One region of the Hymenobacter sp. DG01 genome, then DNA from elsewhere that is predicted to be linked to it. Evidence: riboswitches for the same ligand, from Rfam matches in the RefSeq annotation. Region 1 holds a riboswitch; each other region holds the start of a gene.
The links. Region 1 has a riboswitch for S-adenosylmethionine ahead of FGZ14_RS09025 (RimK family alpha-L-glutamate ligase). Riboswitches for the same ligand answer to the same signal wherever they lie in the genome.
Positions count from the first base shown of each region.

Region 1 (3,201 bases):
TGCTGCTGACTGGATGTGTTATTAGCCCCCAGCTGTCGGGCCGTAGCAGTACCGCCAAATACGTTGGTATTCTGGTCCTGGGTAGCGCGGTTATTATTTCCGGCAGCCTGGTAAATCTCGGCATAGGCGTTGCGGCCGCTCTGGTTTTGGGTGGCGTAGTTGGCCCCGCTCACCTGCTCAATGAAAGCACTGTGGCTGAAGCCCCCCTGGAACTGGCTGGCGTAGTTGCCGTTGCTGCCGGCGGCCGTGGAGCCCTGCCGGATGAAGGCCCTGTTGGCGCCCCTGCTTTCATCGGAAAGCTGTGTCTGAATGGCCTGTTGGCGGTTGCCCATCTGGTCAGCCTGCGCCGTATGCTGGATGCCGGCCTGAGTTTGGGTTACTTCGTTGTTGTTGCCACTGCTGCTGCCCCCGTTCACGGCCGCGTCGTTCTGGTGCGCAATGGCCGTATTCGCCCGGCCTAGCTGCTCCACCGTCACGCGGTTGTTGTTGCCGTAGCTGGTAGATGTTTGGATGTTGTTCTGCGCTGTGGCAGCGCCGCTGGTCAAAAGAGCAGCAAAGAGTACTCCGGTTGCTTTCATGCTGATAGAAGGATATAAAAGTGGGAATGAGACACGCCCTGCAAGCCATTCAGGAAATCAATATGAATAAATATGAGAAGATATAGTTATATTAAAAATTATTTAAGTGCATTTTATTAGCAATAAGGCCAGATTCATTCCAAAGTCCTTACAAGCCCATTTTATTCTTATAAAATTCTGTCCATCAGATTTTTTAGTAGCCTTCTGCTAACCCGGCTAGTGCACAAGGCAGCACCTGCACCCTACACACCGCATGTGCGCTGGGGCCTACGCTGCCTACCCCCTGCTGCCTAAGCGGCGCGCAAAGAAAATTTGGCTTTCTGGACCCGGCCGCTTTACCTTTGCCGCACTCAATTCTTTACCTGAAAGGATTGTTTTTATACAGAGGCGTGGAGAGACAGGCTCGACGAAACGCCGGCAACCTTCCGTAGCAGTACGGAAACGGTGCCAAGTCCTGACCATATAAAAACAACGTACCGTGAACCGCTTCCCGCACTTCGCCCCCACTCCTGCCACCCTTGCTTCTGTACAGCATGGCTGTTGTGGCACGTGTTGTTGGGCCGTCTGTACGCCGCTGGCCGGGTAGAGCTGCCGGTTCATTAGCCCCCGGCCGGGGCAATTCTGCGTTTCACGGGTGCCGCAACTGCCGTAAGGGCAGAGCAATGGCTACGGCCTGACCGCGCCCGCCTACTTCCTTCCCGGCTCCGGGCCCCTCTTCCCTACCCCCTTATCCTTGCCCAACCCGGAATGTGTTCGGGCGGTTGCGTGGCGTCTTTGCGCCCGGCCTAACTTCCGGAGGTTCTGGCGGTTGTAGGGGGTAGCGTTTTCCGCTGACTTCAACTATCTGTTTCTTCTTCCCTTCTCATGTCGCAGCCTTCAAAGCCCATTGGCATTTATTTCGAGCATCCCGAATGGTTTAAGCCCCTGTTTGCCGAGCTGGACCGCCGGGGCCTGCCCTACGAAAAAATCGACGCCGCCCACCACCTCTTCGACCCCGCCGAAACCGAGAGCCGCTACTCCCTGGTGGTCAACCGCATGAGCTCCTCGGCTTATCTGCGCGGGCACGGCCAGGGCATCTTCCATACGGCCGGCTACGCCACCCACCTGGAGCGCATCGGCACGCGCATCATCAACGGCTCGGCGGCCACGGCCATCGAAACCAATAAGGCCCGCCAGCTCAGCCTGTTCGCCTCGCTGGGCCTGAAATTCCCGAAGTCCTTCGTGATTAACCACGCCTCCCGGGTGCCCGACGCGGCCCGGCAGCTGCAGTTTCCCATCGTGGTGAAGGTAAACATCGGGGGTAGCGGCGCAGGCATCATCCGCTTCGATACCATGGAGGGGGTAGAGGCCGCCGTAGCCGCCGGACAGATTGACCTCGGCATCGACCAGACGGCGCTGGTGCAGGAGTACGTGGCGCCTCGCGGCGGCCACATTCACCGCGTAGAAACCCTGAACGGTAAGTTCCTCTACGCCATGAAGGTGTACACCACCGGTGAGAGCTTTAACCTGTGCCCCGCCGAAATCTGCCAGATTCCGGAAGAGCCTGCTGCCGGCGACTTCTGCCTCACCGAAGCCCCCAAAAAGGGTATTCAGGTAGAAGCCTTCACGCCTCCCGCCGAGGTAGTAGAAGCCGTGGAGCGCATCGTGGCCGCCGCCAAAATCGACGTGGGCGGCATTGAGTATCTGGTGGATGACCGCACCGGCGACGTGCTGTTCTACGACGTGAATGCCCTGTCTAACTTCGTGGCCGACGCCGTGAATGTGGTGGGCTTTGACCCCTACGCCCGCTTCGTGGACTACCTCGAAACCCAGATCGGGGCTTCGAACCCCGGCAGCCAGCCCGTTGCCGCTGATGCCGTTTCTTCCACCCAACAGCCGGTAGCGGCTTCCATTCACTAAGCCATGCGGTACGGATATTGGATGCCTGTTTTTGGCGGGTGGCTGCGCAATGTTGAGGACGAAAACATGCGCGCCGACTGGGACTACGTGAAGACGCTGGCCCAGCGCAGCGAGGACCTCGGCTACGACTTGTCCTTGATTGCTGAGCTCAACCTCAACGACATCAAGGGCGAAGAAGCCCCGTCGTTGGACGCCTGGAGCACGGCGGCGGCTCTGGCTGCCGTAACCAAGAAGATCGAGCTGATGGTGGCCGTGCGGCCCACTTTCCACTCGCCGGCTTTGCTGGCGAAGCAAGCTGCCAACATTGACCACATCAGCGGGGGTAGGATTTCCTTGAACGTGGTGTCGTCGTGGTGGCAGGATGAGGCCAAGAAGTACGGCGTGCACTTCGAGCAGCACGACGACCGGTACGCCCGCACCGCCGAGTGGCTGCACGTAGTGGACAACCTCTGGAAGCAGGACCACTTCACCTTCGAGGGCAAGTTCTATAAGGTGACGGACTCCATTCTGCAGCCCAAGCCCGTGTCGCGCCCCCGGCCGTTCATTTACGCCGGTGGCGAATCGGAGGCGGCCAAAAACCTGATTGCCGCCCAGTGCGACGGCTACGTGATGCACGGCGACGAGCCCCAGGCCATCGGCCGCCGCATCCGGGACCTGCAGGAGCGCCGCGACCGGCTGGGTTTACCGCCCATGAAGTTCGGGGTAGCGGCTTACAGCATTGTAC
Region 1 is NZ_CP040936.1:2,150,679-2,153,879, forward strand. Features, by position in the region: gene FGZ14_RS09020 (hypothetical protein) at 1-578, opposite strand, end outside; SAM riboswitch class I at 953-1,047, shown strand; gene FGZ14_RS09025 (RimK family alpha-L-glutamate ligase) at 1,443-2,477, shown strand; gene FGZ14_RS09030 (LLM class flavin-dependent oxidoreductase) at 2,481-3,201, shown strand, end outside.

Region 2 (3,201 bases), 2.1 Mb from region 1:
ATTAGCCGTAAGGGCATGGCACACCCACACCACATTGTCGCGGGCGGCATTGAGGCGGCCGTAGGTATGATAGGTAACTTCTACCCGGGGCAGCGTGGCCCCGCTTTCCAGTCGCAGAGGCCGGGGTAGGCGGAACAGGTGTGGTTCGTCGGGCTCAGGCATACTAGGAGCAGCCGGCAGCTGAAGCGGCGCCAGGGAGCTTCTCACGGGAGCCGTAGGAGTATCAGTCGTCTTCACAGGAGAAAATCCTTGCCGCGTCATCCTGACGCATAGTGGTGGTAATGCGCGAAAACCTAGCCCGCGGGCGGAGCCGATTCTGCCCGGCTCCGCCCCGGCTAAGCGCGGGCGGCTGTCTGCTGAAGATTCCTCTCTCACAAAAAACTTCAGCGCCTACCCGCTTACCGCGGTGCTGGAAGAAGCTACCTGGCGGCTCTCTCACCTGCCGCCAGGAATCAACCCCTCTCAAGTGCTAGACTTCCAGCGTAGCGGCATGTTCTACTTCCGGCTCGGGTAGCAGGGTGCTACCGGCTTCCTCAGAAGAAACCGAGGCTGCGTTGCGCACGGCGTCAAAGGCTTGCGCCAGATCGGCCCGGATGTCTTCAAAGTGCTCAATGCCTACCGAGAGGCGCAGCAGGGTAGGCGTTACGCCGGCCGCGCGCTGCTCCTCGTCGGAGAGTTGCTGATGGGTAGTGGCCGAGGGCTGAATGATCAGCGTCTTGGCGTCGCCTACGTTTGCCAGGTGGCTCACCAGCTTCAGGTTGTCAATAAACTGCGTAGCGGTTTCCTTGCTGCCTTTGATGGCGAAGGTGAGAACCCCGCCGTAGCCGCGCTTCAGGTATTTCTGGGCCAGGGTGTGGTAGGGGCTGCTCTTAAGGCCGGGGTAGTTCACGGCCTCTACCTGCGGATGCTGTTCCAGCCAGGTAGCCACGCGCAGGGCGTTTTCCACAGTGCGGTCTACGCGCAGGCTCAGCGTTTCCAAACCCTGAATCAGCTGCCAGGCGTTGAATGGGCTCTGGGATGGGCCAAAGTCGCGCAGGCCCTCTACCCGTGCCCGGATGATAAAGGCAATGTTGCCAAATGGTCCGCCCTTCCCGAACACATCATTAAACACCAGCCCGTGGTAACCTTCCGAGGGCTCCGTGAACTGCGGGAACTTGCCGTTGCCAAAGTCATAGGTGCCGCCATCCACAATCACGCCCCCAATACTAGTGCCGTGGCCACCAATCCACTTCGTAGCCGATTCTACCACAATGTGCGCGCCGTGCTCCAAGGGGCGGAAAAGGTAGCCCCCGGCCCCAAAGGTATTGTCTACAATCAGGGGAAGGTCGTGCTTGTTGGCAATGGCGGCAATGCGCTCAAAGTCCGGAATGCTGAAGCTGGGGTTACCAATGGTTTCCAGGTAAAGAGCCTTGGTGTTCTCATCAATCAGGGCCTCAAACTTCTCCGGCTGGTCGCCGTCGGCGAAGCGCACCTCAATGCCCAGGCGCTTGAATGCCACCTTGAACTGGTTGTAAGTGCCGCCATACAGGTGGGTGGTGCTCACAAAATTGTCGCCGGCCTGCAGAATGTTGTTCAGGGCAATGAACTGCGCGGCCTGCCCCGAGGAAACGGCCAAGGCCGCTACGCCACCTTCCAGCGCCGCTACCCGCTGCTCGAACACGTCAGTAGTCGGGTTCATGAGGCGGGTGTAGATGTTGCCAAACTCCTTCAGCGCAAACAGATTAGCACCGTGCTCGGCGTTCTTGAACACATAGCTGGTGGTCTGGTACAGCGGCACGGCGCGGGAACCGGTTACGGGGTCGGGCTGCTGGCCAGCGTGGAGTTGGAGGGTCTCGAAGTGGAGGTTCTGCGTGGACATGGCAGGGCAGGGTTAAAGGCCGTTTGGGTATGGAAGAGGGAGCGAAAACGCTGGAAGAGAGCCACGACAAGGCGTAGCGAGGGCCGCACCCGAACCAGCATGGAGTTGCTCCGAAAGCCAGTTGCGATGCGCAGAACCTGAGTGCCGCTGCGGGTCACCGAGGGTTCAGGCCGGAAAAAGGGGTAGGGATGTTGGGTAGCCGCTCAGGGCTAGCAACAGCAACAACAGGCGCTACAGCAGCGCATTCGCATTCGCCGGTTTGCGGCAGTGGCTGGAGCAGCTACCGAAACGCAGAAAGCCCACGGCGAGGCGATACGCGACAAAGCGACCGGGGCGTTGGGGGTGAAGGGGGCGAAAGCGAAGGTGTTTTCCATGGTACTCCTGAGTTATATGCCCCGCCAGCAAAAGCTTGGTCGGGCAGGAATTGGCACCTTTCGCGCGGTCGAAGGTTGCCAGCGGGTCACGGAGCCTGTTCTCTCGCCGCTTCTGTATAAATCTTATGAAAACTATCCCGCCGCGAGCGGGAGAGTACCGGGTTGGTATTGCAAAGGTATAGTGCTGTTTTTGATATATGCAATAGGTGGTTGAAAAATATTATTTCCGCTTGCTATTGTTACTGTGGAGTTTGAGGATAATTATTTTTTGTATTTAATAGGTTGATTTTCAATGGATAAATCCTGTGAAAAATCAGCAGGGTTTAAGCTTGAGCGAAGGGGTAGGTCCTTGCCCATTGATGAAAATAATTGCCCTCGGTACTCAATCTGAGTACTCGGTGTTTGCAAAAAGGGACTGCTAAAAAGCAAAAAAGCCACTCATGGCAGAGTGGCTTTTTTAGGATATTTCGAAGCTGAGGTTAAGGTTTATAGCTTGGGCAGCGTCAGCACCTGGCCTACTTCGATGTGGTCGGGGTTAGAGCCGATGATGCTTTTGTTGGCATCATAAATCTGATGCCATTTGGCAGCATCGCCGTAATGATGCTTAGCGATTTTGGAAAGCGAGTCGCCGCTCACTACCGTGTAGGTTTCGCCTTGGGCAGCAACCGGAGCAGCGGCGGGCTGGTTGGCGTTGCCAAAGAAATCGGTAGCGCCGCCGGCAGCGGGTTTAGCAGCGGGTTGAACAGGCTTTTTTTCGCCGTCGTTAGAGAGAAAATCAAACAGTCCCATGGTCGTAAAGTCAGGTAAGGGTGGAGAAATCAACCGACTACCAAGTGCATAAACGGGGTCGGTAGGGAGTATTACGCCAAGGCCCGCAATAAGTTATGGGCATGAAGCTCAAGCACGGACGGGCTGAACATCTTGCGCAACTGCCCCGTAAGAAGCGCAAAGTCAGGCGCTGCGTCTGAT
Region 2 is NZ_CP040936.1:4,223,913-4,227,113, forward strand. Features, by position in the region: gene metX (homoserine O-acetyltransferase) at 1-237, opposite strand, end outside; gene FGZ14_RS17945 (O-acetylhomoserine aminocarboxypropyltransferase/cysteine synthase family protein) at 470-1,858, opposite strand; SAM riboswitch class I at 2,242-2,355, opposite strand; gene FGZ14_RS17950 (LysM peptidoglycan-binding domain-containing protein) at 2,719-3,021, opposite strand.
Region 2: another riboswitch for S-adenosylmethionine. It lies ahead of FGZ14_RS17945 (O-acetylhomoserine aminocarboxypropyltransferase/cysteine synthase family protein); the one in region 1 lies ahead of FGZ14_RS09025 (RimK family alpha-L-glutamate ligase).

Region 3 (3,201 bases), 400 kb from region 1:
GCGCTTAGGGTCCCACTGCCCAAACTCGTCGCGGACGGAGAAAATGCGCTCCTTAGCCCGGGCCTTTTCCTCGTCGCGGCGAGCCCCGCCGATGCAGGCATCGAACTCAAACTCCTCAATGACCTCCAGCAGCGTATAGGTTTGCAGGGGATTGCGGCTGGGAAACTTGCCGCCCGGCTCGCGCAGGCGCTGCCGCTTGATGGTATCTTCCACTTGGCGCACGATCAGCTTTTCGCCCAGGTTTTCAGCTAGCTGGTCGCGGTAGGCCAGTACCTCGGAGAAGTTGTGGCCGGTATCGACGTGCACCAGGGGAAACGGGAAGCGGCCGGGCCGGAAGGCCTTTTCCGCGAGGCGGGTCAGCACGATGGAGTCTTTGCCGCCCGAGAAGAGTAGGGCTGGGCGCTCAAACTGGCCGGCCACTTCCCGCAGGATGTGGATGGCTTCGGCTTCCAGCCGGTCGAGATAATCGAAAGAAGGGGTACTCATGTGTAGAACACGATTTAGCGCAGAAGTCAGCTAAACTGGCGGAGCTGCTGTAGAGACGAATGAGAGGTAAAAGGCCCGTGGCTAGCCTGCCGGAACGGGCTCCACCACCGGGTCGGGGCCGTTGTGATGGGCGGTGGCGTGCAGGCCGCACTCCTTGGCCGAAAGGTCTTCCCACCACCAGCGGCCGGCCCGGAAGTCCTCGCCCGGCCGAATGGCGCGGGTGCAGGGGGCACACCCGATGCTCACGAAGCCCTGCTGATGCAGGGTGTTCACCGGCACTCCGTTTTCCTGGGTGAAGGCCACGGCCTGGTCCCAGGTCCAGTCGAACAGCGGATGGATTTTAACCAGGTTATGAGCCGCGTCCCACTCCACGGGGTCCATGGTTTGGCGGTTCTGCGACTGCTCGGCGCGGATGCCCGTAACCCAGGCGGCTTTGCCGGCCAGGGCGCGGTTCAGGGGCTTCACTTTGCGGATATGGCAGCACTCCTTGCGGTTCTCCACACTCTCGTAGAAGGAGTTAGGGCCTTTGGCTAGCATCAGCTGCTCTACGCTTTCCCGCTGGGGGTAGTACACCGCAATGGGCTGCTCGTACTTCAGCAGGGTCTTGTTCCAGGTGGCGTAGGTTTCCTGGAAATTCCGGCCCGTATCGAGGGTGAAAACCTGAATGGGAAGCTGGTGGCTGAAGATTAAATGGCTGATAATCTGGTCTTCCAGGCCGAAAGAGGTCGAAAAAACGGCCTGTTCGGGGAAGCGTTCAGCCACGAGGCGCAGCCGCTCCAGGGCCGTAGCCTGGATCAGCCGGGGGCGCAGGTCGTCGAGCAAGGCGCGGACGGCCGGCGCAGCAGTTGCTGCTGACATAACAAGAAGGGGAGGGAAGCCGGCCCACAGGCGCAAACTTCAGCTGACAGGATGGCCCTACCCCGCGGTGGCAGCCAAACAAGGAGGCGCAGCCAGCAGCGGCAAGGGCGAAAAGCCGGGTGTGCGGGCAGAGTCAGCTACACAAAAAACTGTGTCAGCAGAGCTGCCAGGCGCACAAACCAGGAAAAAAAGAAGGGTGCGTTACGCCTGACAACAACACGCCATGCCCATCATAGCACAACACCCATGCTGTAGAGCAATGGTGGTGGCGGATGTGGCGGCGGAGTTAGACAAGCGGTTCACGGTACGTTGTTTTTATATGGTCAGGACTTGGCACCGTTTCGGATGGTCCGCTGGTTGCCGGCGCTTCGTCGAGCCTGTCTCTCCACGCCTCTGTATAAAAACAATCCTTTCAGGTAAAGAATTGATGGGGCAAAAGTAGCGGCCAGAATTTTATACTTCCAAATTTTATTTTTCTGGTCAACTAAAAATCCTGATTATTCGCCGTGGCTGACGCTCGTAATTACGCCATCGGCCCCAATGCTTAGGTAGATATTATCGGAGGCTGCAGGCGAGGCCTTGTACACGTACGCTGAATCAGCAGAAACGCCCAGCATTCTGCGCGACGGAGCGCCGCCCATTATTCTCATTGCCTGCTGTTTAGACATGCCCACCCGGACCAGATAGGAATTGTGCTGGTTTCTTTTCCCGGGTATATGCTCCCTGAAAATCACAACCAGTAAAAGGAAGAAAGCAATGGCTAAAATTGACCCCAGAAAATGCTTCACCGCGTTCATAGAAGATAGTATATCAGTCTGTAGAATAATAATATATAAAACAACGGCTAGTGTTTCCGTTGTTTAAGTTTGCTGAGAAAAGCAGTTGCTTCGGGGGCCGAGTTCGTCACCAGAATCAGTCCGCCGTACACCAGCGTCAGCACGGTGGAGCGCAGGAGCATGGTAAGCAGGGGCGAGCTAAGGGAGGGCATCAGCCAGCCTGCTACCCCCGCCACGGCCGCAATACCTAGTATCAGCGGGATGCGCCAGGTAAAGGGCTGCATGCGGTAGCTGTGCCACACAAACCAGGTGCGGGCCACGTTAATGCTGACTTGCGCGATGCAGGCCGCTACCGCCGCCCCCACCATGCCCAGGCGCGGAATCAACAAACCGTTGAGCAGAATAGTGAGCAGCGCCAGTGACACGTTGAAAATCAGGTCGAACCGGTAGCGTGGAGACGTTACTACCATCAGGCCATTAACGCCCGTGATGCCATCGAAGAGCTTGCTGGCCAGTAGGAGCAGCACCACCACCGTACCCTCGGCGTAGCGGGCGTTGCGCATCAGGGAGTAGATAAAGTCCAGATTCAAGGCGATGCCCAGGAACAACAGGCAGCCGATGAGGGTGTTGAGGCGGGTAGCGCGGCGGTAGAAGTCGGCCATGCGCGGGAGGTCCTGCTGCTTCCAGTAGTCGGCCAGGAGCGGAAAGGCTATTTTGTTGAGGGAGCGGGCCGGAATAGCCAAGGCCGTACTGATGTTGCCGGCCACCACGTAAATGCCGGCCGCCGCCACGCTCACCTGGGCGCCCACCATCAGGGTGTCGATGAACATAATGATGCTGCCCGACAGGCTGCCAAGCAGGGTAAAGGCGCCCATGCCCAGCATTTCGCGCAGGGGGCGCACCGTGAGCACCTGCTGCGTAGGTCGCCAGTGCAGCTCCCCGATGGCCGCCGTGTAAGCCGTCAGCAGCAAAGCAATGACGCTGTTTACGCTCACAAACCACAGCACGTAGCCTGAGAAAGACAGGTAGCCAAAGCCAAACAGGAAAGCCCCCGTCACAATCAGAACTCGCAGCAGAATAT
Region 3 is NZ_CP040936.1:1,749,855-1,753,055, reverse strand. Features, by position in the region: gene cysD (sulfate adenylyltransferase subunit CysD) at 1-516, opposite strand, end outside; gene FGZ14_RS07510 (phosphoadenylyl-sulfate reductase) at 568-1,344, opposite strand; SAM riboswitch class I at 1,657-1,748, opposite strand; gene FGZ14_RS07505 (hypothetical protein) at 1,842-2,141, opposite strand; gene FGZ14_RS07500 (oligosaccharide flippase family protein) at 2,189-3,201, opposite strand, start outside.
Region 3: another riboswitch for S-adenosylmethionine. It lies ahead of FGZ14_RS07510 (phosphoadenylyl-sulfate reductase); the one in region 1 lies ahead of FGZ14_RS09025 (RimK family alpha-L-glutamate ligase).

Region 4 (3,201 bases), 380 kb from region 1:
CGCTTTCATGGCCTGATGACGCTGCTTTTTATCGGCGGCGGTAGCAACCTGGGTGCGTTTGGCCTGCAGCTCCTGGAAGCGGGCCAGGTTCAGCTGGCGCACCTGCTCGGTCTGAGCGGCCGAGAGGCTTAGCTTCTTGGCCAGACTTTGGGCGGCGTGGTCGGCGCGCTGCTCGGGCGTTTTGGCGGGCTTGTTGCCCTTCTGATGCTGCCCGTACGCGGCTTTTGCAGGCGTAGTCTGGGCCGAAACGGCGGCTGCTGAAAGAGAGAAGGCGGCGAGAAGAACGAGAATCTTTTTCATGGCTATGTTGGAAGAGTTAAATTCAGGAAAGGAAGCGCTTAGTGGTAGCAGCCAGGCTGCGAGCTTCTGTATGGGTAATACCCAACTCAAATGCCAACTTTGGCTAAACCACCGGCTGAAGGGCCTCTGAAAATAATTAAATTTTCAGGTTAAACTTCGGGGCCTCAAACTAATCGGGGGTAGTAAAAGCTTGGCTACATGTTAGTTGCGAGAGTGGCTATGGCTTGTGAGTGTCCGGAAGCCGGACAAGGAGGGCGGGGCCGGCCGCGTAGGCACTGCCCGGAAAACCAGAGGAAACAGGCCGGCAGCTGAGCAGTTTGCAGCGGTGGATTTCCGGCCCTACCTTTGCCCCATCAATTCTTTCTAGCCCAAAGGATTGTTTTTATACAGAGGCGCTGAGAGACAGGCTCTAAGAAGCGTCGGCAACCATCCGCAACTGCTGGAACGGTGCCAATTCCTGACCATATAAAAACAACAAGCCGTGGACTTTTGCCCCTGCCGTAGTACCCCGTTCGTAGTTTTTGCTGCCAGCTTCCGTGTGGCCTCCTGGCGGGTGCCGGCGGATTCTTGGGGTGGCTGTTGTTGCGGCCGCGTATAGGTAGTGCGCCTGGGTAGGCACTCTGGCTGCTGCGGGCTTTGCTCTCGTTTTCTCTTTGCGGCGCGCACCCCATCTGGGAGTGAGCAGCTTGCTACTTTTTCCTCTTCTCCGAAGTAGCAGTTTGTTGTGCTACCCCCGCTCAGGGGCGGAAAGCACGCTGCCCCCAGGCGGGGGTAGTACAATGGCCGGGTTTTTTTCTTACCAGCCACCCCAGCGGTGGCACCTGTTTTTATGCTTAAAAAATCATTGGAACTGCTGCGGCAGGAAGCCGCGGCCACTGGGGCTGGCACCCTGAAACGAACCCTGAATGGCTTCAACCTGATTGCCATCGGCATTGGGGTGATTATCGGGGCGGGCCTGTTTTCGCTTACGGGTCTGGCCGCCGCCAACAATGCCGGCCCGGCCGTTACGCTCTCGTTTGTGGTGGCAGCCGTGGGCTGCGCCTTCTCGGCTCTGTGCTACGCCGAGTTTGCCGCCATGGTGCCCGTGGCCGGCTCGGCCTACACCTACGCCTACGCCACCATGGGGGAGCTGTTCGCCTGGATTATCGGCTGGGACCTGATTCTGGAGTATTCGGTGGGTGCGGCGGCCGTGTCCATCAGCTGGTCGCAGTACCTGGTGAAGTTTCTGAGCAAGTACAACCTGCACATTCCGCCCCAATTGGTTATGTCGCCGTTTGAAACGGCCACCCTGGCCGATGGCAGCGTGGTGCGCGGGCTGGTCAACATCCCGGCCATGCTCATTGTGCTGGGCATCACGCTCATTGTGGTACGCGGCACCAAAAGCTCAGCCTGGTTTAATGCCCTGGTCGTGAGCCTGAAGGTGTCGGTGGTGCTGGTGTTTATTGCCCTGGGCTGGCAGTACATCGACCCCGCCAACTACCAACCCTACATCCCAACCAATACGGGCGTGTTCGGGGAGTTTGGCTGGAGCGGTATTTTGCGCGGGGCGGGGGTAGTATTCTTCGTGTTCATTGGCTTTGATATTGTGGCTACTATGGCCCAGGAAACCAAGAACCCCCAGCGCAACATGCCCATCGGTATCATCGGCTCCCTGCTGGTGTGCACGGTGCTGTTCGTGCTGTTCGGCCACGTACTCACGGGCCTGGCCAACTACACCGAGTTCAAGAACAGTGCTGCCCCGGTGGCCATTGCCATCGAGAAAACGCCCTACGCCTGGCTGTCTTCGGCCGTAATTCTGGCTATCATCATCGGCTACACCTCCGTGATTCTGGTGGATTTGCTGGGTCAGACCCGCGTGTTCTTTGCCATGGCCAAGGACGGGCTGCTCCCACCCGTATTTGCCCGCGTGCACGAGCGGTTCGGGACGCCCCTGCAGTCGGGGCTGCTGCTGGGCCTGTTTATTGCCCTCTTCGCCGGGTTCGTTCCCATTGCAGTGGTAGGCGAAATGACGAGCATCGGCACCCTGCTGGCCTTCGTTATGGTGTGCCTGGGTGTGCTCATCATGCGCAAGAAAGAGCCTAACGCCCCGCGTGGCTTCCGCACGCCCCTGGTGCCGCTGGTGCCCATCCTGGGCATCCTGACCTGCCTGGTGATGATGGTGTCCTTGCCCTGGGAAACCTGGCTGCGCCTGGCCGTGTGGCTGGCTATCGGGCTGGCTATTTACTTCGGCTACGGCCGCAAGCATAGCAAGCTGGGGCAGGAGCAAGCCCGGCAGCCGGTAGCGTAACCTTTCTGGGTTTTGCTGGCGCTACCCCCGGTCCCTGCTTTAAGGGGCCGGGGGTATTTTCATAAATAAACCCTTTAGATTTACCTCCTGATATCTGTTACTTATTTATCCGTATTGCATGGAAACGCGTGCAAAATCAGGAATTGAGCCCGCCTCCGAAGTGGCGGAAGCTGCTTATCCTACCCTAAAAGAAAGCTGGGGCGCCCTGGGGTGGTTTCTGCTAATAATGGTACTCGCTGTAGTATCAGTCTTTCTTGTTTTCAACAAATTCCTTCATCATACATCAATTGTTGTCAGTGCCTTGGCAACTGCTTTGGGTGAATTAGTTACCATAGGATTTCTGCTCTGGCGCTACCGTCGGCGCTTGCCGCGACTACGACTGCTGGGCCGCGTTCCGGGGAGCGTGTATGCGCTGCTGCCGGCTATCGTGCTGGCGCAGGTGGTGCTCCGCTCCACGGTAAATTATTTGCACCTGCCCAACTGGGCGGCGGAAGCCTTCCTGCGTCTGGAGGGGCAGCCTGTGCTAGCCTTTGTGCTGCTCGTAATCAGCGCCCCTGTGCTGGAAGAAGTGTTGTTTCGGGGCATACTGCTTACCGGCTTGCTGCGTAATTACC
Region 4 is NZ_CP040936.1:1,765,752-1,768,952, reverse strand. Features, by position in the region: gene FGZ14_RS07565 (hypothetical protein) at 1-300, opposite strand, end outside; SAM riboswitch class I at 680-772, shown strand; gene FGZ14_RS07560 (amino acid permease) at 1,130-2,587, shown strand; gene FGZ14_RS07555 (CPBP family intramembrane glutamic endopeptidase) at 2,952-3,201, shown strand, end outside.
Region 4: another riboswitch for S-adenosylmethionine. It lies ahead of FGZ14_RS07560 (amino acid permease); the one in region 1 lies ahead of FGZ14_RS09025 (RimK family alpha-L-glutamate ligase).